Regions from separate parts of the Nocardioides sp. P4_G10 genome, predicted to be linked through region 1. Evidence: predicted binding sites of a transcription regulator. Region 1 holds the regulator's gene; each other region holds the start of a gene.
What was found. Region 1 encodes LexA, which represses DNA repair genes until DNA is damaged. Its sites were predicted from a motif close to TCGAACANNTGTTCGA; they were not measured.

Region 1 (5,488 bases):
GCCGATCAGCACCAGTCCGCTCGCTATGCATGCCAGCATCGCGACGATGCGGCACGCAAGTGCCATCAGAGAACCCCGTAGTGAGTGACTGTCCAGCCCCCGGGAGTCTCCTTCAGGGTCACTCGGATGGTCATCTTTCCGGGAGGCAGGGTCTCGGGCTGTCCAGACGATTGCCTGTAAATGCGCGTTTCGGGCAGCCGAAGCCCCACGTCGTAGGTCGGCGGCTTGGACCCCGACTCCTCGAGCTTCACGACGTTCGCACCAGCGAACTCGATGCGCCCACCATCTCCGTAGATGTCGTCAACATTCTTCGCGAGACTCTTGCACGCTGCACAGTTCGGCGAGATGTCCAGATAGTCGGCCGATTCGCCAGTTTGCTGCATCTCGTCGCCAGTGGCCTGCCAGCGCCGGATGAAGTCCTCCGGACTCTCCGCCTCCGGCGTCTCTGACTCGGTGGGAGTCGGCGTCGGCGACGAGCTCGTGGTCTCCGGGATCTTCGGGTCCGGCTCGGGGTCGTCGGAGCACCCGGCCAGCAGGACAGGGACCGCGAGGGTCAGCGCGAGTGCGCGGCGTACGTGCATGAAGTGCCTTCCCGAGAACAACGTCAGCACGCTGAAACTACCCATCCGGGCGACCGCGGAACCAGCCCGAAGGCAAAACTGTGGAGAACGGCCGATGGTGGCGGCAGATGGCATGAATCCAATCGCCGCCGGTGCGATGTGCCGCCACCACACGAGCTGGGCGGCGGATGGTGGCGGCAGATGGCATGAATCCAATCGCCGCCGGTGCGATGTGCCGCCACCCCGGCGAGCGGCAGCGCACGAGCGTGCGATGTGCCGCCACCCTCCCGAGCGCCACCCCGACGACCACACCAGGCACCTGGATCTCGTGACGGTCGCTGCGCGACCTCCTCGATCGACGAGGTGGTCCGAAATGCGCCGAGGGGCGGGCCACTGGGCCCGCCCCTCGGTCTTCCCCTTGGTTCCACCAGCCGGGGTCGAAGCGGCTGATGGAGGCCTCTGCGTCAGTCGGAGACGACTGGGACGCGGAGCTTCTGGCCGGCCGCGAGGCCGGCGGACTCGAGGGCGTTGAGCCGCTCGATCTCGCTCATCATCGAGCGGACGTCGCCGTCGGTGGCGATCTCGCTGGCGATCCCCCACAGGGTGTCGCCCGGCGCGACCTGGACGATCTCGGTGGGGGCCGGCTGGCCGGCCTCGCCGGTGCCGACCGCGCCGCCGGCGAGCATGAACGCCACGCCGAGGACGAGGAACAGCGACGTCAGGAAGACCGCCAGCCGGCCGCGACGGGTCAGACGAACCGTCGAGCGGGCACGCGGGATGGCGGTGAAAGCGGGTGCAAGGCTGAGGGTGCTCATGGTGGCCTCCTGGGGAAGATCAGCCGGTCGTTTTCTGTCGAGCGAATGTCTAGTCGGACCCACCGACAGTGGCTGTGACCACCGGGTGTCGATCAGACGTTCGATCGAACGTGTGTACGACGTTAGAGCACGTGTTCGAACAACTCAAGCACCTTGTCGAACAAATGTTCGGCGTGTTCGAACGGACCTCAGCGGCGCCTCATCGCCCGTCGCCCCTGGGCCGCGAAGAGCCCGGCCGCGTGCTGCATCAGCCCTGGCGCGAGCGCCGAGCCGCGGACGACTCCCCCGCGCCAGCCCGGCACCGCCCGCACGACGCGTCGCGATCCCACAAGCGCGACAGCCGCGGCCGCGACGTCGGAGGCGTCGAGGATCGGGCCACCCGAGTGCACCAGCTGCGAGCCGAGGCCCGACGGGTCCTGGGCGGCGAGCATCGCCGTGTCGACCCCGTCGGGGCACAGGGCGTGCACCCGCACCCCGCGCGGCGCCTCGGCGTTGACGGAGGTGGAGAGGGAGACGACGGCGGCCTTCGTGGCGGCGTACATGCTGTAGCCCGGAACCGGCCCGAGGCCGGCGAGCGAGGCGATGTTGACGACGTCCCCGCCGGCGGCGCCGAACGCCGCGAGCGCCGCGCGGGTGCCCCACGTCGTACCGAGCAGGTTGACCTCGACCAGCCGGCGCACCTGTTCCTCCGACAGGTCGACGAGGGAGCCGTCGTCACCGACCCCGGCGTTGTTGAACCACGCGGTCAGCACGCCGTGTCGCGCGGCCTCCTCTGCCACGAGGCGGTGGGCGTCAGGGTCGCGTACGTCCTGGGTGAGGCCGGCGACGGCGCCGATCTCCGCCGCCGTCGCGGCCGCCGCCCAGCCGTCGACGTCGCCGATGACGACGTGGTGCCCGTGAGCGACCAGGAGCTCGGCGATCCCGCGCCCGATCCCACGGGCCCCACCCGTCACGACGCAGGAGGACGGCGGGCCGGTCAGCTGGCTGGTCGACATGCCCGGACACTAGCGACACGCGGCTTCGAACAGGTGTTTGATCCTGCGGCGTCCCGAGGTCTACGGTGGGCGCACCTGATCCTCCCTGTCCAGCCGCGGACGGAGGGGTCGACGCTAGTGGAGGACGCATGGCCAAGCAGGACGACAAGAACGTCATCGAGATGCCCGACGGCCCCCCGGACGCCACCGGTCTGACCCCGCGCCAGCAGCGGGTGCTCGCCACGATCAAGGACTCGATCGAGACCAAGGGCTACCCGCCCTCGATGCGTGAGATCGGCCAGGCCGTCGGCCTCACCTCGTCGTCCAGCGTCGCCCACCAGCTCCGCGTGCTCGAGGGCAAGGGCTTCCTCAAGCGCGACCCCAACCGTCCCCGCGCCCTCGAGGTGTTCCTGCCCGAGGTGATGGCTGCGCGGCGCAGCATGTCGAGCTCAGAGGAGCCGTCCTACGACGAGACCGGCATCGGCGACGCCAACCCCGTCGCCACCAACGTCCCGGTCGTCGGCCGCATCGCCGCCGGGGGCCCGATCCTCGCCGAGGAGCAGGTCACCGACGTGTTCCCGCTGCCCAAGCAGCTCGTCGGCGAGGGCACCCTCTTCCTCCTCGAGGTCTCCGGTGACTCGATGGTCGACGCGGCCATCTGCAACGGCGACTACGTCGTCATCCGTCAGGAGCAGACCGCCACCAACGGCCAGATCGTCGCGGCGATGATCGAGGGCGAGGCGACGGTCAAGACGTTCCAGCGCAAGGACGGCCACGTGTGGCTGCTCCCCCACAACGACGCCTACGACCCGATCCCGGGCGACAACGCGACGATCCTCGGCGTCGTGACGGCGGTGCTCCGCAGCCTCTGATCGAGCGGCGACAGACACCCCGACCAGCGAGGGTGCACGATGGCGGCATGAGCAACGTCGAGCAGTCCTATGACTACGTCATCGTCGGTGCGGGGGTCGCTGCGGCGAGCGCCGTGAAGGGCATCCGTTCGCAGGACGAGGCCGGCCGCATCGCCGTCCTCGGCTCCGAGCCCGACAAGCCGGTCTACCGGCCCGTGCTGACCAAGGACCTCTGGCTCAAGGACGACGAGACCCTCGAGGGGTCCTCGCTCGCCGGCGACCTCGACGAGGACGACGCCGTCGACCTGGTCACCGACACCACGGTGACCGCGATCGACCCCGGCGCCCACGTCGTACGCCTCGCCGACGGCAGCACGGTCGGCTACGGCAAGCTGCTGCTCGCCACCGGCGCCGAGCCTCGCGTGCTCTCCGTCGACCCGGGCCCGCGGATCATCTACTACCGCACCGCCGCCGACTACCAGCGGCTGCGCGCCGTCGCGACCGAGGGCAGCCACGTTGCCGTCATCGGCGGCGGCTACATCGGCTCGGAGATCACCTCCGCCCTCGTGCAGAACGGCGTCCAGGTCACCCTCGTGCTCGACCTCGAGGACGTGCAGGAGCAGATGTTCCCCCACGCCCTCGCCGCCACCCTGACCAAGGCCTTCGCCGACCGCGGCGTGACCATCGTGCACGGCTCGGTCGAGGGTGGCGAGGAGGACGACGGCGGCGTCCGGATCCGCCTCGGCGACGGCACCTCCATCACCGCCGACGCAGCCGTCATCGGCGTCGGCGTCCTCCCGCGCACCGGGCTCGCCGAGGCCGCCGGCCTCGAGGTCGACAACGGCGTCGTGGTGGACGAGCAACTGCGCACCAGCGACGCGGACGTGTACGCCGCGGGCGACGTCGCGTCGTACCCCGACGCCCTCCTCGGGCGCCGTCGCGTCGAGCACGTCGACCACGCCGAGAAGTCCGGCGAGCACGCCGGCAAGGTGATGGCCGGCGCCGACGAGACGTACGACTACACGCCCTTCTTCTGGTCCGACATCCTCGACTACGGCTTCGAGGCGATCGGCGAGACCAGCAGCCGGCTCGACATGGTGGAGGACTGGAAGGACGGCGAGGTCGGCACCGGCGTCGTCTACTACCTGAAGTCGGGGCAGGTCCGCGGCGTGCTGCTGTGGAACGTGTGGGACAGCGTCGACAAGGCCCGCGCGCTGATCGAGGAGACCACCGAGACCCCCGTGCCCGACCCGGAGTCGTTGCGGGGGCGCATCCCGTTCGGGTGAGTGGGAGGGCGCGGTCCGTGTAGCCTCGCGGCGATGTCTGCCGCCGGCCCCGACGCTCCCTCACCGGAGCTCTTCCGCACCCGTCCGGGCAACCGGCGCCGGCTGACCCCGGACGCACTGGCCGAGGTCGACCGTCTGGCCGCTGCAGGCGAGGCGTCCGCGTGGCTCAGCCCGTTGGCGTACAACCTCACGATCAGCCACAGCCACCGGTTCGTCTGGTACCGCGTGGCCAAGGTCGCGACGCGCACCATCCGCCACCACTGCGAGACGCACGGCGTGAGCATGGACGTCGACCACGCGATGCGGGTCCGCTATCCCTTGGCCAGCTTCGCCGACTACTTCACCTTCGCCTTCGCGCGCGACCCGCTGGACCGCTTCGTCTCCGCGTGGCACGACAAGGTCGTCGACAACAACTACTACGACTTCGACCCCGCCACCCACGAGCAGATGCAGGTGGTCGAGGAGTTCGCCCGCTGGACCGCCGCGCAGGACCTGTCAGCAGTGCCGGGCACCGACCAGCACCTGACCCTGCAGAGCCGGATGATCGACCTCAACCGGGTCGACTTCGTCGGCCGGCTGGAGACGTTCGACCGCGACTTCGCCGAGGTGTGCGAGCGCATCGGCGCGCCCGCCGTGCCCTCAGCGCCGAAGAACCAGACGGCCCCGGGCGGCCGCGACCGGCAGGCCTCCGACGAGCTCCGGGAGCTGGTGGCCACGATGTACCGACGCGACTACCAGGTCTTCGGCTACGAGCCGCCGGCCTGAGTCGACCGGCTAGGACTGCCCCAGGCGCTTGAGCGCCTGGCGGACGAGCGCCGGGTCGGTGGTCGACCACATCGGCGGGAGTGACGCCTTGAGGAAGCGGCCGTAGCGCGCGGTCTCGAGACGCGGGTCGAGCACGGCGACGATGCCGCGGTCGGAGGTCGTTCGGATGAGGCGGCCCGCACCCTGCGCGAGCAGGAGCGCGGCGTGGGTGGCGGCGACCTGCATGAAGCCGTTGCC
Region 2 (5,488 bases), on a different contig from region 1:
CCGACGGCTGTAGCCCACGGCGTCGGCGACCTCGGCGACCGCTCGGGGGCTCGGGCCGGTGAGCAGGCGCCACGCCTCCTCGACCTCGGGCGACGGTCCCTGGCGGGAGGCGGCGCGGTCCGCGCGATCGGCCAGCCGCAGCAGGAAGCGGCTCACCGCGGCGTACCTCCCGGGCCAGTCGGCCACCGCGTGCAGCTCCTCGACCACCCGGTCGACCTCGTCGCCGACCAGGTCGCGCGCGTCCCAGCTGCCGACCGGGAGGTCGGAGGCAGGGACACCGAGCAGGCGCCGCACGCCCACCGGGTGGAGGGTCAGCTGCACCCCGGTCCACCGACCGGGCTGCTCCACCATCGCCGCGCGGGTGTGCAGCCCGCCGAGGCTCACCCACTGCGAGTCGCGCACGCCGGCGTCCCATGCCTCGGCGGTGGGTGCGGTGCGCAGCGGACGCTCCAGGCTCAGCACGAGGGTGAGCCCGGCGGACGGGAGTCCCCGGTGGACGCCGGGGGCGAGGCCCTCGGCGGAGTAGCCGTACATCGCCAGGACGTGCGGGGCGAGCGGCGCCGGGACCCGTGCCTCCGGCAGGTGCTCCCACGCCCCGACCATCCGCTGAGTGTGCCGCACCGGGCGGCGCGTCGACGGGTCGACGAGCAGCACCTGCCCGCCGAAGCCGAGCGCGGCGAAGACGTCGATGGGCGCCGACGGGGCGAGCTGTCCGGTCACCGGGTTCAGCGGCTGCCCCTGGGCGTCGACCGGGTCGGTCGCGCCGCGCAGGGCACCGGGCCGGTTGAGCCACCACAGGTAGCCGTAGGCCGCGTTGTGGACCGTCGAGGAACGCCCGACCGCGTGCCTGACGTAGGCCGCGTCGAGGAGGCGCTTGCCGCCCGCCTTACCGCGGACCGTCCCGCCGTCGAGGTAGAGCCGCCCGAGCTTGGCGATGTCGAGGCACGTCGTGCGGAGGCCGTAGAAGACCGCGGCGTCGTCCGCACGGTCGGTGATGAACGACGACCGGGTCATGCCGAGCGGCTCGAACAGGCGCTCCCGGGCGAACCTCGCGACGGGCATCCCGGTCGCCTTCTCCAGCACCGGCTCGAGGACCTGGATGGCGGCGTTGTTGTAGGCCCAGGCGCTGCCGGGGGCGTACTGCTGCGGGAGCGAGACGGCGTACTTCGTGCGGCTCCGGGCGGCGAGCAGCTCGGAGTAGTCCGTCGTGAGCGACCAGAAGCGGCCGCTGTCGTTGGAGAGGAGGTTGCGCACCGTCACCGACTCCGACGCGGTGCCGCGCCACTGCGGCACGTAGGTCGAGACCGGGTCGTCGAGGCGCAGGTCGCCGTCGCGGACCGCGATGCCGACCAGGGTGCTCGTGACCGACTTCGTGATCGAGAAGACCTCGCGGGGTTCCTCGCGGGGCAGCTTCCAGCTCCACTCGCCGACGAGCTTGCCCTTGCGCAGGACCGCGAAGCAGGTGGAGTCGAGTCGGCGGGCCTCGGCCGCACCGCGCTGGACGGCCTTCTTGCGCAGGCCGAGTCGGGAGGGCGTCGCGACGGGCAGCCCTCGACCGCACGGGCGCCGGGCGCGGGGCGACCGGTGGTCGCGTCGACGGACCCGGCGACGGCACCGGCGGTGCTCGCGGAGGTGCTGCCGGCGGCGAGCGACAGGGCGAGGAGCGCGGCGCCCAGGAGGGCCGGACGGGTGAGACTCATGGGGCGTGACCCTACGGCGACCCGCCGGTCCTAGGATCGGCGTTCGTGAATCCGACCATCGGCGTGCTCGCGCTGCAGGGCGACGTGCGCGAGCACCTCGCCGTCCTGCGGGCGCTGGGCGCGGACCCGATCTCCGTACGCCGTCCCGCCGAGCTCGCCGCGTGCGACGGCCTCGTCCTCCCGGGCGGCGAGTCCACGACGATGGTCAAGCTCGCCAGGATCTTCGACCTGCTCGAGCCGCTGCGCGACGCCGTACGCGGTGGGCTGCCCGCCTTCGGGACGTGCGCGGGGATGATCCTGCTCGCCGACCGGATCGAGGACGGCGCGGCGGGGCAGGAGACCGTCGGCGGCCTGCACATCACGGTGCGCCGCAACGCCTTCGGCCGCCAGGTCGACTCCTTCGAGGAAGACCTCCACGTGGACGGACTGGCCGACCCGGTGCGAGCGGTCTTCATCCGCGCGCCGTGGGTCGAGGCGATCGACGACGACGTCGAGGTGCTGGCCCGGGTGGAGGACGGGCCCGCCGCGGGTAGGATCGTCGCGGTCCGTCAAGGCCCCCTGATGGCGACCTCGTTCCATCCCGAGGTCGGCAGCGACGGCCGGGTGCACGGCATGTTCGTGGACCTGGTGCGCTCGGCCTGACGACGTACAGACGAAGCGACGGATAGAGGGACTCATGTCAGGCCACTCCAAGTGGGCAACGACCAAGCACAAGAAGGCCGCGATCGACGCCAAGCGCGGCAAGCTCTTCGCCAAGCTGATCAAGAACATCGAGGTCGCGGCGAAGCAGGGCGGCGGCGACCCGGCCGGCAACCCGACGCTCTACGACGCCATCCAGAAGGCGAAGAAGAGCTCGGTCCCCAACAAGAACATCGACTCCGCGCTCAAGCGGGGCTCGGGTGCGGAGTCGGGCGGCGTCGACTACAAGTCGATCTCCTACGAGGTCTACGGCCCGCAGGGCGTCGCGATCCTCGTCGAGTGCCTCACCGACAACACCAACCGCGCCGCGATGGAGGTCCGCACGGCGGTCACCCGCAACGGCGGCACCATGGCCGACCCCGGCTCGGTCTCGCGCCTGTTCACCCGCAAGGGGATCGTGGTCGTGCCCAAGTCGCAGGACCACGACGGCACGGTCCGTGAGGTCACCGAGGACGACGTCCTCGAGGCGACCCTCGACGCCGGCGCCGAGGAGGTCAACGACCTCGACGAGGCGTTCCAGGTGCAGAGCGAGGCCACCGACGTCGTCGCGGTCCGCACCGCCCTGCAGGACGCCGGCATCGACTACGACTCCGCCGACGTGGAGTTCGTGCCGAGCCTGGAGATCCCGGTCGACGCCGCCGGCGCCGGCAAGGTGCTCCACCTCGTCGACGCGCTCGAGGACCTCGACGACGTCCAGGACGTCTTCACCAACGTCGACATCCCCGCCGACGTGATGGCCGAGCTCGAGACCGCCGACGCCTGAGGCGCCTCCGGGGCCGTGCCGGACCGGGACGCGCCGCGTGTCGTACGACGTCGCGCAGCCGGCGCGGGTTAGCGTGATCGCACGAACACATGTTCGGACGAGATCGACGGCGGAAGGGGTGTGCGCGTGCGCGTGCTCGGCATCGACCCCGGCCTGACCCGGTGTGGCGTGGGCGTGGTCGACGGCAGCGTCGGCCGGCCGCTGACGATGGTCGACGCAGGCGTGGTGCGCACGAGCTCGACGCTCCCGATCGCCGAGCGGCTGGTCACGATCGAGAAGGGCCTCGACGCCTGGATCGAGGAGCACCGGCCCGACGCGGTCGCGGTCGAGCGGGTCTTCGCCCGCTCCGACTCCAGCACCATCATGGGCACCGCCCAGGCCAGCGGCATCGCGCTCGTCGTCGCAGCGCGACGCGGGCTGCCGATCGCCATGCACACCCCGAGCGAGGTGAAGGCCGCCGTGTCCGGCAACGGGCGCGCCGACAAGGCCCAGGTGGGGGCGATGGTCGTCCGCATCCTGCGGTTGTCCGAGCTCCCCAAGCCCGCCGACGCCGCCGACGCGCTCGCGCTGGCCATCACCCACGTCTGGCGCGGCTCGGCGCACACGCGGCTCGAGGCCGCCGCGGCCCAGGCCCGGGCACAGGCCCGCGCCCCGCAGAAGCAGACCCCGATGAGGACCCGATGATCGCCTTCGTCCGCGGCGAGGTCGCCGCCGTCACCCTGGCCAGCGCCGTCCTCGAGGTCGGCGGCGTCGGCCTCGAGCTGATGTGCACGCCCGGCACCCTCGCCACGCTCCGCGTCGGCCGGCCCGCGACGCTGCCCACCAGCATGGTCGTGCGCGAGGACAGCCTGACGATCTTCGGCTTCCTCGACGAGGACGAGAAGCAGGTCTTCGAGATCGTCCAGACCGCGTCCGGCGTCGGCCCCAAGGTCGCGCAGGCGATCGTCGCGGTGATGAGCCCCGACGACGTGCGCCGTGCCATCACGACCGAGGACGTCAAGGCGTTGACCCGGGTCCCGGGGATCGGGCAGAAGGGTGCCCAGCGCATCATCCTCGAGCTCAAGGACCGCATCGGCCCGCCGGTGGGCGTGCACCACCCGGCCGCGGCTGCCCCCTCGGCCACCGACGCCTGGCGCGACCAGGTGCAGCAGGGCCTCATCGGGCTGGGCTGGTCGGCCAAGGAGTCGGAGAAGGCGGTCGAGGCCGTCGCCCCCGATGCGGGTGACGCCCCCGACGTCGGCGCCCTGCTGCGCGCCGCCCTCCGCACGCTGAGCAAGGCGTGAGACGGGTACGACGATGAACTGGGACGACACCGACGAGGACACCGACGACGTCGAGCTGACCGAGGCCGAGCTGGGCCACCTGCAGCGGCTGACCGACGCCGAGGCCGACGGCGACGACCGTGCGGTCGAGGCGGCGCTCCGCCCCAAGACGCTCGACGAGGTCGTCGGGCAGGCGCGCGTGCGCGACCAGCTGGGGCTGGTCCTCGAGGCGGCCCGCCGCCGGGGCCGGGCGCCCGACCACGTGCTGCTCTCCGGCCCGCCCGGGCTCGGCAAGACCACGCTTGCGATGATCATCGCCGCCGAGATGAGCACGCCGCTGCGGCTCACGAGCGGCCCGGCGATCACCCACGCCGGTGACCTCGCCGCGATCCTGTCGGGCCTCAACGACGGCGACGTCCTCTTCGTCGACGAGATCCACCGGATGTCGCGGCCGGCCGAGGAGATGCTCTACATGGCGATGGAGGACTTCCGGGTCGACGTCGTCATCGGCAAGGGGCCGGGGGCGACTGCCATCCCGCTGGAGATCCCGCCCTTCACCCTCGTCGGCGCCACCACCCGCGCCGGCCTCCTGCCCGGCCCGCTGCGCGACCGGTTCGGCTTCACCGCCCACCTCGAGTTCTACGAGCCCCACGAGCTCGACCAGATCGTTCACCGCTCCGCCGGGCTGCTCGGCGTGCACCTCACCTCCGAGGGCTCCAGCGAGATCGCCTCGCGCTCGCGCGGCACCCCCCGCATCGCCAACCGCCTGCTGCGCCGGGTCCGCGACTACGCCCAGGTGCGCGCCGACGGCGTGCTGAGCCTGCCGGTCGCCCAGGCCGCGCTCGAGCTGTTCGAGGTCGACGAGTCCGGCCTCGACCGGCTGGACCGCGCCGTGCTCGACGTGCTGTGCCGACGCTTCGGCGGGGGACCGGTGGGTGTCTCCACCCTGGCCGTCGCGGTCGGCGAGGAGCGCGAGACGGTCGAGGAGGTCGCCGAGCCGTTCCTGGTCCGGATGGGGATGCTCGCGCGCACGCCCCGCGGGCGGGTGGCGACGCCGGCGGCGT
Region 3 (5,488 bases), on a different contig from region 1:
GTCGAGCCGTCGGCGAAGCGGTGCTCGCGGACCAGGTCGAGCGGCTGGAGGTCGAGCTCGCGCTCGAGCGGGCGGCCCGACTTCCGGAACAGGTCGCGCACGACCGCCGGCAGGAGCGTCGTGGTCGGCCCGGCGTCCCACGCGAAGCCGTCGTGCTCGACCGTGGTCAGCGCGCCCCCGAGATGCTCGGCACGCTCGAGGATCGTGACCGCGTGCCCCAGCTTGGCCAGCCGGGCAGCGGCCGCCATGCCGCTGAAGCCACCTCCGACCACCACCACACGAGCCACGGGGGAACCCTAGGCGTCCGCTAGGTCGCCCGCTCGACGGGTTCCTTGTTCTTCCAGCGCCGCCAGCCGCGGCGCACCAGCCGGGTGAGGACCAGCAGCAGGCCCAGGCCGGTGAGGAGCAGGACACCGGCGATCGCGGCGGCTGCCTGCGGGTGCTCGAGCGAGAACCACACCACCCCGAGCACGGCGGCGTCCTCGGTGAGGCTGGCCCCGATGTTGGTCACCGGCTCGGGGGAGGAGTTGATGGCCAGCCGGCCGCCGGCCTTGGCCAGGTGGCTCAGGAGCGCGGTGCCGCCGCCGACGACGCCGAGCACGGCCTGGTCCAGCGAGGCGGCGTCGCCGGCGAGCAGCACGCCGATGACCGCGCCGACGGTCGGCCGGATCGCGGTGGAGATGGCGTCCCAGGTCGAGTCGATGTAGGGGATCTTGTCGGCGACGAACTCCATCGCGAACATGAAGCCGGCCGCGGCCAGCACGTCCCAGCGGCCGAGGGCGTCGGGGATGTCGGCGTAGGAGCCGACCCGGTCGGCGATGCCCAGCACCAGCACGACGAGGTAGGCGTTGATGCCACTTGCCCACCCGCTGGAGAAGGTGAGGGCCAGGGCGTCCATCAGCGGGTCCCCATCAGTCCACCTCGACCTCGACCGCGCCGGTCATCGCCACCAGCTCGTCGTACGACGTCGAGAACACCGCGGCGGGGTGGCCGGCCGCAGCCCACACGACGTCGTGCCGACGCAGCCACGGGTCGATCCAGGTGCGGATCGGCGCCGGGTGGTCGATGGGGGAGACGCCGCCGATCACCTGACCGGTGTGGCGGCGCACGAAGTCGGGGTCGGCACGCTTGAGCCGGGTCACGCCGATGCGGTCGGCGACCGACGCCGTGTCGACGCGGTGGGCACCGGAGGTGAGGATGAGGACGGGCTCGCCGTCACCGTCGAAGAGCAGGCTGTTGGCGATGGCGCCGACCTCGCACCCGAGCGCCGCCGCGGCGAGTGCCGCAGTGTGGGCGCTGTCGGGCAGGATGACCACGTCACCGGCGCCGCCGCGCCGGGTGAGGTCGCCTCGAAATGAGGTGATCGATGCGTGCTCGGTCGACATGATGCGAGCCTAGCGACGAACGACGACGAGCCTCAGGGGGACTTCAAGATGGCGCGCGACCTGCCGGGATCCGTGGTCAACAGCATGCGAGTGCTCGGACTGATCGTGGCCACGTCCGGCGTGATCACGCTGCTGATCTGGCTGATGCGCGACGACGTCATCCTCGGCTGGGCCAAGGGCAACCCGTCGGCGCAGGAGATCCTCTCCCAGGGCGGCATCGAGCTGCTGCGCGACAGCCCCATCGTGCCGGGGTTCGTCGCCCTCTCGGTCGTCGCGTTCGTCGGCTTCACCCTGCTGGTGCTCGTGCTCGGCTCCTTCTTCGTCGGCGGCTACGGCTGGACCCGCCCGGTCCTCACCGCCACCGCCGGCGTCGGCGTGCTGGTCGGCGTGGTCGGCCTCGACAACAACCTCCCGGTCATCTTCGTGGTGCTGTCGGCCCTGGTGATCGTCGAGGGCCTGGTGCTGTCGTTCTTCCTCTGGCAGCGCGAGACGACGGCCTACCTGCGTCGGGTCTGACGTCCGCCCGGCGCGTCCGCCGCGCGGTCCACTCCCGTCGTCCTCGGGCTCCGTCCTCGGGCTCCTTCCTCGGGAGTCGCGTCAGCCCTTGACGGGCTGTCGGTGGGGGGGAGTACCGTTCTGGTTGTTCGAACATGTGTTCGATGCGACCCGGGTGGCGGTGACCTCGACCCCCACCGTCCCCCGGGTCGGCCCCGGGGTCGACGGATGTGCGAGGAGGCGCGATGAGGCAGTACGACGACCCCGTCGAGGTGCGACGAGGCGAGGCGGAGGACCCCGACCAGTTCCTGTGGCGGGGCAGGTTGTGGAAGGTTCGCGCCGTCGTCGCGCACTGGGTGGAGACCGGTCCCTGGTGGCAGGGGGCGTCGGACGGCGGGTCCGACGGCGGGCACGACGCCGCGGAGTCGAGGACGATCACCGACCTCGTCGCCGAGCGCGAGCTGTGGCGGGTGGAGGCCGGCCGCGGGATCCAGGGCGGGCAGCAGCAGTCCGGCGACCAGCAGTCCTACGGCGTCTTCGACCTCTCCTTCGACTGGACCGAGGGGCGCTGGCAGCTCGTCGGGTGCCTGGACTGAGGGCCGGCGATGACCTCGACGACCAGCCCCGGGCCCTCCGTCGGACCCCACATGCTCCCCGCCACCTCGCACTCCTACCTCGAGCGGTCCGCGACGTCGCTGCGCGACTCCATCACGGCGCGCGACGTGCCGACTCGTTATGCCTGCGCCCACGTCGCGGCGCTCTGCGCCGCGGCCGCCCTGCTCGCTGCCCGGGCCCGCCCGGCTCCGCGGGGCCGCCGGCAGAAGAACGCGTGGGTCCTGCTCGCCGAGGTGGCTCCCGAGCTGACCGAGTGGGCGAGCTTCTTCGCCGCCGGTGCCGGCAAGCGCGCCGCCGCCGAGGCCGGGTCCACCCGGGCCGTGACCGAGCGGGAGGCCGACGACCTGGTGCGCGACGCCGACCGGTTCCTCGCCGTGGTCGAGCAGGCGCTCGGCCTGGTCCCGCACGCCAGCGTCGCCTGAGGGCGGGGCGAGGTGTCGTCAGACCCGTTCGTCCACCTCCACGTCGCCTCCGGGTTCTCCCTGCGATACGGCGCGTCCCACCCCCACGTGCTCGTCCAGCGGGCGGTCGAGCACGGCATGGACACGCTTGCCCTCACCGATCGTGACGGCACCTACGGCGCGGTGAAGTTCGTGGGCGCCGCCCGCCGGGCCGGCGTCCGGCCGGTGCTCGGGGTCGACCTCGCGGTCGCCCCGACCACCGACATGGCGATCGGGGGCGCGCCGACCGGGGGAGGTGGGCGCCCGCCCCGACGTCGTACGCCGGTGCGCGGGGGCGTGTCCCGCGACCCGTCACCACAGCAGGGGGGCGGCGCCCGCGTCACCTTCCTGGCCATGGGCCGGGCCGGCTGGGCGGCCCTGTGCCGGATGGTGTCCTCGGTCCACCTGTCCGGGGAGCGCGGGCGACCGGTCGCAACGCTCGACCTGCTGGCCCCCCACCTCGCGGGCGGTGACGTGCTCGTGCTGCTCGGGCCGTCCTCGGAGCTGGGCGCGGTCGCCACCCGGCGCCGCGACGACCTCGGCCCGACGGTGCTGGCGCCGTGGCTCGCGGTGGTGCCCCGCCCCAACCTGGTCGTCGAGCTGGTGTCCCACCGGCTCGGCGGCCGCGGGGGCGCCTGGGGACCGGGCACGTCGGCCCACGCCGCGCGGATGGCCGGCCTCGCCCGCCGCGCCGGCCTCACGACGGTGCTGACCAACGCGGTGCGCTACACCGACCGGCTCGACGCGCCGACGGTCGACGTGCTCGACGCGGCCCGACGACTGGTGCCGTTGGGCTCGGCCGGGCTGCGCGACGTCGGTCCCGACGGCGCTCGCGGCAACGCCGAGGGGTTCCTCAAGTCCGGCAAGCAGATGCACGAGGTGGCCGACGAGATCTGCCGCCTCGCCGGGCTGGGCGACAGCGAGCAGGAGGCGAGGCGGTTGCTCGCCCGCACGCGGGCGGTCGCCGACCGGTGCGCGCTCGACCCGCGCACCGACCTCGGCATCGGCGAGGTGCACTTCCCGGAGCTCGAGCTCCCCGACGCGGGCCCGCACCGCACGGCAGACGCGCTGCTGCGCGCCCGCTGCGAGGCGGCGATCGGCTGGCGCTACGGCACCGGCCCGAGGATGCGGGTCTGGAAGCGGCTCGACGACGAGCTCGAGACCATCCGGACCCTGGGCTACGCGTCCTACTTCCTGACCGTCGCCGACGTCACCGACCTGATCGGCGAGATGGGTGTCCGTCGTGCCGCGCGCGGGTCCGGCGCCGGCAGCCTCGTCAACTACCTGCTCGGCATCTCCGGGGTCGACCCGATCCGCCACGGCCTGCTGATGGAGCGGTTCCTGTCGCCGCTGCGTGCCTCGCTGCCCGACATCGACGTCGATGTGGAGTCCGCCCGGCGCGAGGAGGTCTACCGCGCGATCCTCGACCGCTTCGGCGGCGAGCGGTGCGTCACCGTCTCGATGATGGACACCTACCGGGTCCGCCACGCGGTACGTGACGTCGGCGCCGCCCTCGGCATGCCGCCGGGGGAGGTGGACGCGATCGCCAAGGCGTTCCCCCACGTCCGTGCCCGCGACGCCCGCTCGGCGCTCCGCGACCTGCCCGAGCTGCGGGCCAGCGGGCTCGGCGACGGCGCGCTCGACCGCTTCTTCGGACTGGTCGAGCGGCTCGACGGGCTGCCGCGCCACATCGCGATGCATCCCTGCGGGGTGCTGCTCTCCGACGTGACGCTGCTCGACCGCACGCCCGTCGAGGCGTCCCACGCCGGGTTCCCGATGAGCCAGTTCGACAAGGACGACGTCGAGGAGCTCGGCCTGCTCAAGCTCGACGTGCTCGGCATCCGGATGCAGTCGGCGATGGCCCACGCGGTCGCCGAGGTGCGCCGCGTCGACGGGGTGCACGTCGACCTCGACGACGAGGCGCAGGTGCCGTTCGACGACGCCACGACCTACGACCTCATCAGCAGCGCCAAGACCCTGGGCGTCTTCCAGATCGAGTCACCCGGACAGCGCGAGCTCGTCGGCAAGTCCGGCATCGAGACCTTCGACGACATCATCACCGACATCTCGCTGTTCCGCCCCGGGCCGGTCAAGAGCGACATGATCACGCCCTACCTCGAGGCCAAGCACGGGTGGCGGGACGTCCACTACCTCCACGACGACCTGCGCCCGATCCTCGAGGGCACCCGCGGCGTGGTGGTCTTCCACGAGCAGGTGATCGAGATCATCGCGACGTTCGGTGGTGTCTCCTACGCCGAGGCCGACGAGAAGCGCCGTGCACTCGGGAGCACCGACGGGATGGCCGCGACGAGGACGTGGTTCCTCCCGCGCGCCCTGGGCCAGGGCTACGACCTCGCGCTGGTCGAGCGCATCTGGACGGTCCTCGAGGCGTTCGCGTCGTTCGGCTTCTGCAAGGCCCACGCCGCCGCGTTCGCCCTGCCGACCTACCAGTCGGCGTGGCTCAAGGCCCATTGGCCGGCGCACTTCCTCGCCGGGGTGCTGACCCACGACCCGGGCATGTACCCCAAGCGCCTGATCCTCGACGACGCGCGC
Region 4 (5,488 bases), on a different contig from region 1:
TTCTCGTAGATCACCACCGTGCGAGCCTCGGCGACGTGTCCCTCGCAGAACGCGTGGACGAGCTCGAGGGTGCGACCGGTGTCGGCGACGTCGTCGGCGACGAGCACCTTGAGGCCGGACAGGTCGATGGCCGCCGGCGTCGGCGGCAGCATGATCGGGACGTCGAGGCGCTGGTCGACGCCGGTGTAGAACTCGACGTTGACCACCGAGATGTTCTTCACCGCGAGGGCGTAGCCCAGCCCCATGCCGAGGGCGAGCCCGCCTCGGGCGATTGCCAGGATCATGTCGGGGCGGAACCCGGAGTCGGCCACCTCCTGCGCCAGCTCGCGGGTGGCCGTGCCGAAGAGGTCGTACGTGAGGACCTCGCGCTCACTGCTCACGGGACCATCCCACCAGAGCCCGGCGCTCGCCGGAAGACCGGCCCGTCTGCCGATCCCGCCCGGAGCGTCATGCGGACCGGAACCGATGGGTGCGAGTCCGTATGACGCAGCGGGCGGCGAACGATCGGCACCTCGCGAGACGGAACTCAGAAGTCGGGGTGCGGCTCGTCATCCTCCGCCTCGCCGAGCGCCTCGCGGACGACCGAGAACGCGAGGCCGGCGGAGTAGCCCTTGCGGGCCAGCAGCCCAGCGAGGCGGCGGGTGGCGACCTGGTGGTCGAGGCCGCGCATGGAGCGCAGCTTCTTGTCGACCAGAGCGCGGGCTGCGGCGCGCTGGTCGGACTCGTCGATCTGCTCCAGCGCGGTCTTGGAGTCCTCGTCATCGACGCCCTTGCGACGCAGCTCCTGCGCCAGCGCCCGGGGGGCCAGCCCCCGGCTGCGGTGCCGGCTCTCGACCCACTGCCGGGCGTAGGCGGCGTCGTCGATCAGGCCGACCTCGGTGAAGCGGTCGAGCAGCTCGCCGGCGAGCTCGTCGGGCACGCCGCGCTTGGCCAGCTTGTCGGCCAGCTCCTTGCGCGAGCGTGCCTGCCCGGTGAGGGTGTCGAGCAGGATCTTGCGGGCGACTGCCTCGGGATCGGCCTCGAGCTCGGCGGCCGCAGCTTCCTCCCGGGCGAGCCTGGCTGCCTCGCGCTCCTCCCACGTGCGGGTCGCCTTGCGGCCACCCTTGCGGCCACCCTTGCCGCCCTCGCGACGACCGTCGCCCCCGCGCCCGTCGCGGGGGCGGGCCGGACGAGGTTCGACCGGCGTGGATGGGGTCGGCATCCACGCCTTGACTCCGAGCCCGACGTCGCCGACCCAGTCGGGTGCGGGACGGTTCTCGTCGCTCATCGGCGGGTCTCGACACGCATCGTCGACCTCGCAGGCTCACTCGATCGCTTGCTCGACCTACCCGCACCCACGCCGCCCTCCCGTTCCTCGAGGGCGGCTGTGCGGTCAGAAGTCATTGACCCCGATGGGCTCGTCACTCAGGTCGTCGCCGGGCTTGTCGACGGCAGGAGTCACGCCCAGCTTCTCGAGGATGAGCTTCTCGATCTCGTTGGCGAGGTCGGGGTTGTCACGCAGGAAGTTGCGCGAGTTCTCCTTGCCCTGGCCGAGCTGGTCGCCCTCGTAGGTGTACCAGGCGCCGGCCTTGCGGATCAGGCCCGCCTCGACGCCCACGTCGATCAGACCGCCCTCGCGGCTGATGCCCTTGCCGTACATGATGTCGAACTCGGCCTGCTTGAACGGCGGGGCCACCTTGTTCTTCACGACCTTGACGCGGGTGCGGTTGCCGACCATGTCGGTGCCGTCCTTGAGCGTCTCGATGCGACGCACGTCGAGGCGCACCGAGGAGTAGAACTTCAGCGCGCGACCACCGGTCGTGGTCTCCGGCGAGCCGAACATCACGCCGATCTTCTCGCGCAGCTGGTTGATGAAGATCGCGGTCGTGCCGGAGTTGTTGAGGGCACCGGTCATCTTGCGCAGCGCCTGGCTCATCAGTCGGGCCTGGAGGCCGACGTGGCTGTCGCCCATCTCGCCCTCGATCTCGGCGCGGGGCACCAGGGCCGCCACGGAGTCGATGACGATCAGCGACAGGGCGCCGGAGCGGATCAGCATGTCGGCGATCTCGAGCGCCTGCTCACCGGAGTCGGGCTGGGAGACCAGGAGGGCGTCGGTGTCGACGCCGAGGTTCTTCGCGTAGTCGGGGTCGAGCGCGTGCTCGGCGTCGATGAAGGCGACGATGCCGCCGGCCGCCTGGGCGCTGGCCACCGCGTGGAGGGCGACCGTCGTCTTGCCGGAGGACTCCGGACCGTAGATCTCGACGACACGACCACGCGGCAGGCCGCCCAGCCCGAGGGCCACGTCGAGGGCGATCGACCCCGTGGGGATCACCTCGAGCGGCGCACGCGTCTCGTCGCCCAGTCGCATGACCGAGCCCTTGCCGAACTGCTTCTCCACCTGTGCGAGCGCGGCGTCCAGGGCCTTCTCGCGGTCTGCACCAGCCATTGCAGTGTCCTGTCTTGTCGTCGTGTCGTGAGGGGTACGTCTGCGACGCTAGGGCGAGCCACCGACAGTCCCTGATCAGGACGGTCGAACGCTGTGGACAACCTCGCCCCTCGTCGTACCTGTGGATGCACAGTAGCCCGAACAGGTGTTCGACGCGCGCTCCGGCACCGGCGTGTCGAGGCCCGAGCTTCCCCGGGTGCGAGGAGCAGGTCAGGAGTGCCGGCGGGTGACCGCTCCGGCGACCACGACCGCCCCCGCCAGCAGGGCGGCGAACGTCGCCAGCGCGGGGTAGCCCAGCTCGCCGACGATGACCCCGGCGAGGGCACCTCCCCCCGCGGCGGTGAGCGCCATCGCCATGTCGGAGGTGCCCTGCACGTCGGTGCGCGCGTCGATGGGCGTGCGGTCGGCGATGACCGTGGACGCGGCGACCGTCGCGCAGGACCAGCCGAGGCCGAGGAGGAACAACCCCGCGAAGATCTGCCACGACGTGCCCTGCGGGGACAGGCCGCACAGCACGAGCGACACCAGCAGGACCACTCCCCCGGTGACCAGGACGGCCGACCTGCCGAAGCGGTCGGCGGCCCAGCCGACGAGCGGCGAGAAGGCGAACATGCCGAGCACGTGGATCGAGATGACGAACCCGATGACCTCGAGGTGAGCGCCGCCGTGCTCCATGTGCAGCGGCGTCATGATCATCACGGTCACCATCGCCGCATGGGCACAGGCCATCGCGACCACAGCCGCCCCGACCGCCGGCACGTCACGCACGACCGCGACGAAGCGGCCCCACGACCGGCCGCGCGGCTCGGGACCCGCGCTCGGCACGACCCCGGCGGTCTCCTGGGCGAGGAGCAGCGGGTCGGGTCGCAGCCGCCACCACACCCACGCGGCTGCGACGACCAGGACGACCGCGCCGATGGCGAAGCCCCCGGTCAGCTCGGGCACGCCCATGGAGCGGGCGACGGCCGCTCCGACGCCGGTGAGGTTGGGGCCGGCGACGGCCCCGACGGTGGTCGCCCACACGACGACCGACAGGGCGCGGGCGCGGTGCTCCTCGGTGGCCAGGTCGGTGGCGGCGTAGCGCGACCCGTTGTTGACCGCCGTGGTGGCTCCCAGCATCAGCGCGCCGAGGAGCAGCACGACCATGGAGTCGACGACGCCGGCGACGACGGCCAGGACCGCTCCGGTCGCCCCGATGAGGTAGCCCGCGACCAGCCCGACACGTCGCCCGCGGCGGCGCATGACACGCGCGAGACCGTAGGCGGCCGCGGCCGTGCCGAGGACCTGGAAGGTCTGTGCGAGGCCGGCCATCGTCTCGCTGCCGGAGATGTCGCGGGCGAGGAGCGAGGCGGTCGCGACACCGATGGTGACACCGACCGCGCCGACCGCCTGGGAGACGACGAGGGTGCGGACCGTACGACGCTGGACGTCGGCGACGGTGAGGCCTCCGGCCAGCCGCGTGGTCACCGCTCGGTGTCCGGCAGCTCGAGCTGGCGGTGCACGGCGGCCCACACCTGCTTGGGCGGGACACCGGCGTCGAGCGCCTCCTGGGTCGTGCGGCCGTCGAGGTCGCGCACGACGGTGAGCTCGGCCCAGGTGCGGGAGTAGGCCCGCCCGAGGGTCTCGTCGAGCCGCGCCCAGAACTCCGTGTGCCTCATGGCGACACCCCATCACGGACCGCCGACAGCTCGAGCCAGGTCTCCCCCCGGTCGCCCCCGAGCCCGTGCCCGACGACGACGTCGCCCCAGCCCGCGCCGCGGACGACGGCCTCGACGTCCGCAGCCCGCCAGTAGGTGAAGTGACGCGGGCCGCTGATCGTCCCGTGGACGGACCAGCCCTCGCCGTCGCCCTCCTTGAGCGACATGGACAGCAGGCCTCCGGGACGGGTGACCGCGGCCAGGCGCCCCAGCACGGTGGACAGGTCGTCCCGCGCGACGTGCAGCAGCGACGCGTTGGCCCACACGGCGTCGTACGGCCCGTCGGGCGAGGCCAGGTCGTCCACGAGGGGGTCGAGGTGGTCGCACGCGTGGCCCTGCTCGCGCAGCAGCTCGACGAAGGCGGGCGTGACGTCGGTGCGCCGCACGGCGAGGCCGAGCTCCTCCATCAGCAGCGCGTCACGACCGCCGCCCGAGCCGATCTCGAGCACGCGCGCGCCCGGGCCGACGCGTTCGGCGAGGTGCCCCAGGGCGGCGCGGACCGAGTCCGGCACGGTCGCGGTGCGGGCGACGTACGCCGCTGCGTCGCGGTCGTAGGACCGGACGGTCTCGCTGGTCACGCCGGCGCCGCCACGTCGTGGAGGTGGTGGACGACGTCGTGCAGGTGGTAACGGCCCAGGGTCTCGACCGTGAACTCGTCACCGTTGGACCGCAACCCCCGGCGACCGCGCGTGGCATCGGTGACGGAGGCGTAGAGCATCGCCACGCTGCGAGCGGCCTCGACCAGCTCGGCCGCAACCGCCGCGCGGTCCTGGCTGCCGTAGTCACGTTCGACCGCGGTGACGTCCTGGTCCCAGTTGGCGAACGTGGGGACGTCCTCGACGAGCATCAGCCGCACTCGCTCGCCGAAGAGCACGTGCACGTCGCGGACGTGGCAGCCGTACTCCAGCGCCGACCAGACCCCGGGTCGCGGGCGGTCGGTCGCGTCACCGCGGCCGAGCACCCGCGACCACGAGGACGCCGTGGCCTCGAGGAGCCCCGGGAGGTCGGACACGTCGTGCGTGGCGGCCTCGAAGCCGCACTCGGGGCACGGTCGCTCGAGCACCCAGGTCCAGTCCTTCGTGTCGGGGGTGATCGCGTCGGGAGTGGAACCCATGGCCCCATCCAACCAGTCAGCCGACCAGTCAGCCGACCGGTCAGCCTCCGAACGCGACGCTGGTGCAGGCCAACCGGGCGCCGGCAGCCCCGGTGGTCGTGTTGGTCGGCAGCGCGTGGATCACCACCGACCCCGCGGTGCCTGGCTCGAACGCCCACGGCACCGTGGTCGTGGCGACGCCTCGACCGCGTTCGTCCGAGGTGACGTCGAGCCAGACCTCCCGATCGGCGAGTGGGACCGTCGCGTCGCTCG

Region 2: the regulator LexA is predicted to act here: its motif matches at 3,244-3,259, upstream of ruvC (crossover junction endodeoxyribonuclease RuvC).
Region 3: the regulator LexA is predicted to act here: its motif matches at 2,030-2,045, upstream of AC1DP1_RS23040 (DUF6504 family protein).
Region 4: the regulator LexA is predicted to act here: its motif matches at 2,563-2,578, upstream of recA (recombinase RecA).

What each region holds. Positions count from the first base shown of each region.
Region 1 covers NZ_JBFUJV010000039.1:9,037-14,524, reverse strand. The annotation lists gene AC1DP1_RS22940 (hypothetical protein) at 66-611, opposite strand; gene AC1DP1_RS22935 (LysM peptidoglycan-binding domain-containing protein) at 1,025-1,375, opposite strand; gene AC1DP1_RS22930 (SDR family oxidoreductase) at 1,564-2,370, opposite strand; gene lexA (transcriptional repressor LexA) at 2,499-3,221, shown strand; gene AC1DP1_RS22920 (NAD(P)/FAD-dependent oxidoreductase) at 3,269-4,486, shown strand; gene AC1DP1_RS22915 (sulfotransferase family 2 domain-containing protein) at 4,520-5,251, shown strand; gene AC1DP1_RS22910 (ATP-dependent DNA helicase) at 5,261-5,488, opposite strand, start outside.
Region 2 covers NZ_JBFUJV010000005.1:151,330-156,817, reverse strand. The annotation lists gene AC1DP1_RS09030 (serine hydrolase) at 1-1,518, opposite strand, end outside; gene pdxT (pyridoxal 5'-phosphate synthase glutaminase subunit PdxT) at 1,746-2,342, shown strand; gene AC1DP1_RS09020 (YebC/PmpR family DNA-binding transcriptional regulator) at 2,377-3,162, shown strand; gene ruvC (crossover junction endodeoxyribonuclease RuvC) at 3,289-3,846, shown strand; gene ruvA (Holliday junction branch migration protein RuvA) at 3,843-4,445, shown strand; gene ruvB (Holliday junction branch migration DNA helicase RuvB) at 4,459-5,488, shown strand, end outside.
Region 3 covers NZ_JBFUJV010000041.1:4,476-9,963, reverse strand. The annotation lists partial or broken gene AC1DP1_RS23060 (phytoene desaturase family protein) at 1-287, opposite strand, end outside; gene AC1DP1_RS23055 (DUF4126 domain-containing protein) at 308-898, opposite strand; gene AC1DP1_RS23050 (YbaK/EbsC family protein) at 912-1,385, opposite strand; gene AC1DP1_RS23045 (hypothetical protein) at 1,434-1,901, shown strand; gene AC1DP1_RS23040 (DUF6504 family protein) at 2,126-2,476, shown strand; gene AC1DP1_RS23035 (SAV_6107 family HEPN domain-containing protein) at 2,486-2,917, shown strand; gene AC1DP1_RS23030 (DNA polymerase III subunit alpha) at 2,930-5,488, shown strand, end outside.
Region 4 covers NZ_JBFUJV010000007.1:116,970-122,457, reverse strand. The annotation lists gene AC1DP1_RS10375 (phosphoribosyltransferase) at 1-380, opposite strand, end outside; gene AC1DP1_RS10370 (regulatory protein RecX) at 527-1,267, opposite strand; gene recA (recombinase RecA) at 1,373-2,425, opposite strand; gene AC1DP1_RS10360 (MFS transporter) at 2,636-3,892, opposite strand; gene AC1DP1_RS10355 (DUF3046 domain-containing protein) at 3,889-4,083, opposite strand; gene AC1DP1_RS10350 (class I SAM-dependent methyltransferase) at 4,080-4,700, opposite strand; gene AC1DP1_RS10345 (DinB family protein) at 4,697-5,236, opposite strand; gene AC1DP1_RS10340 (superoxide dismutase family protein) at 5,277-5,488, opposite strand, start outside.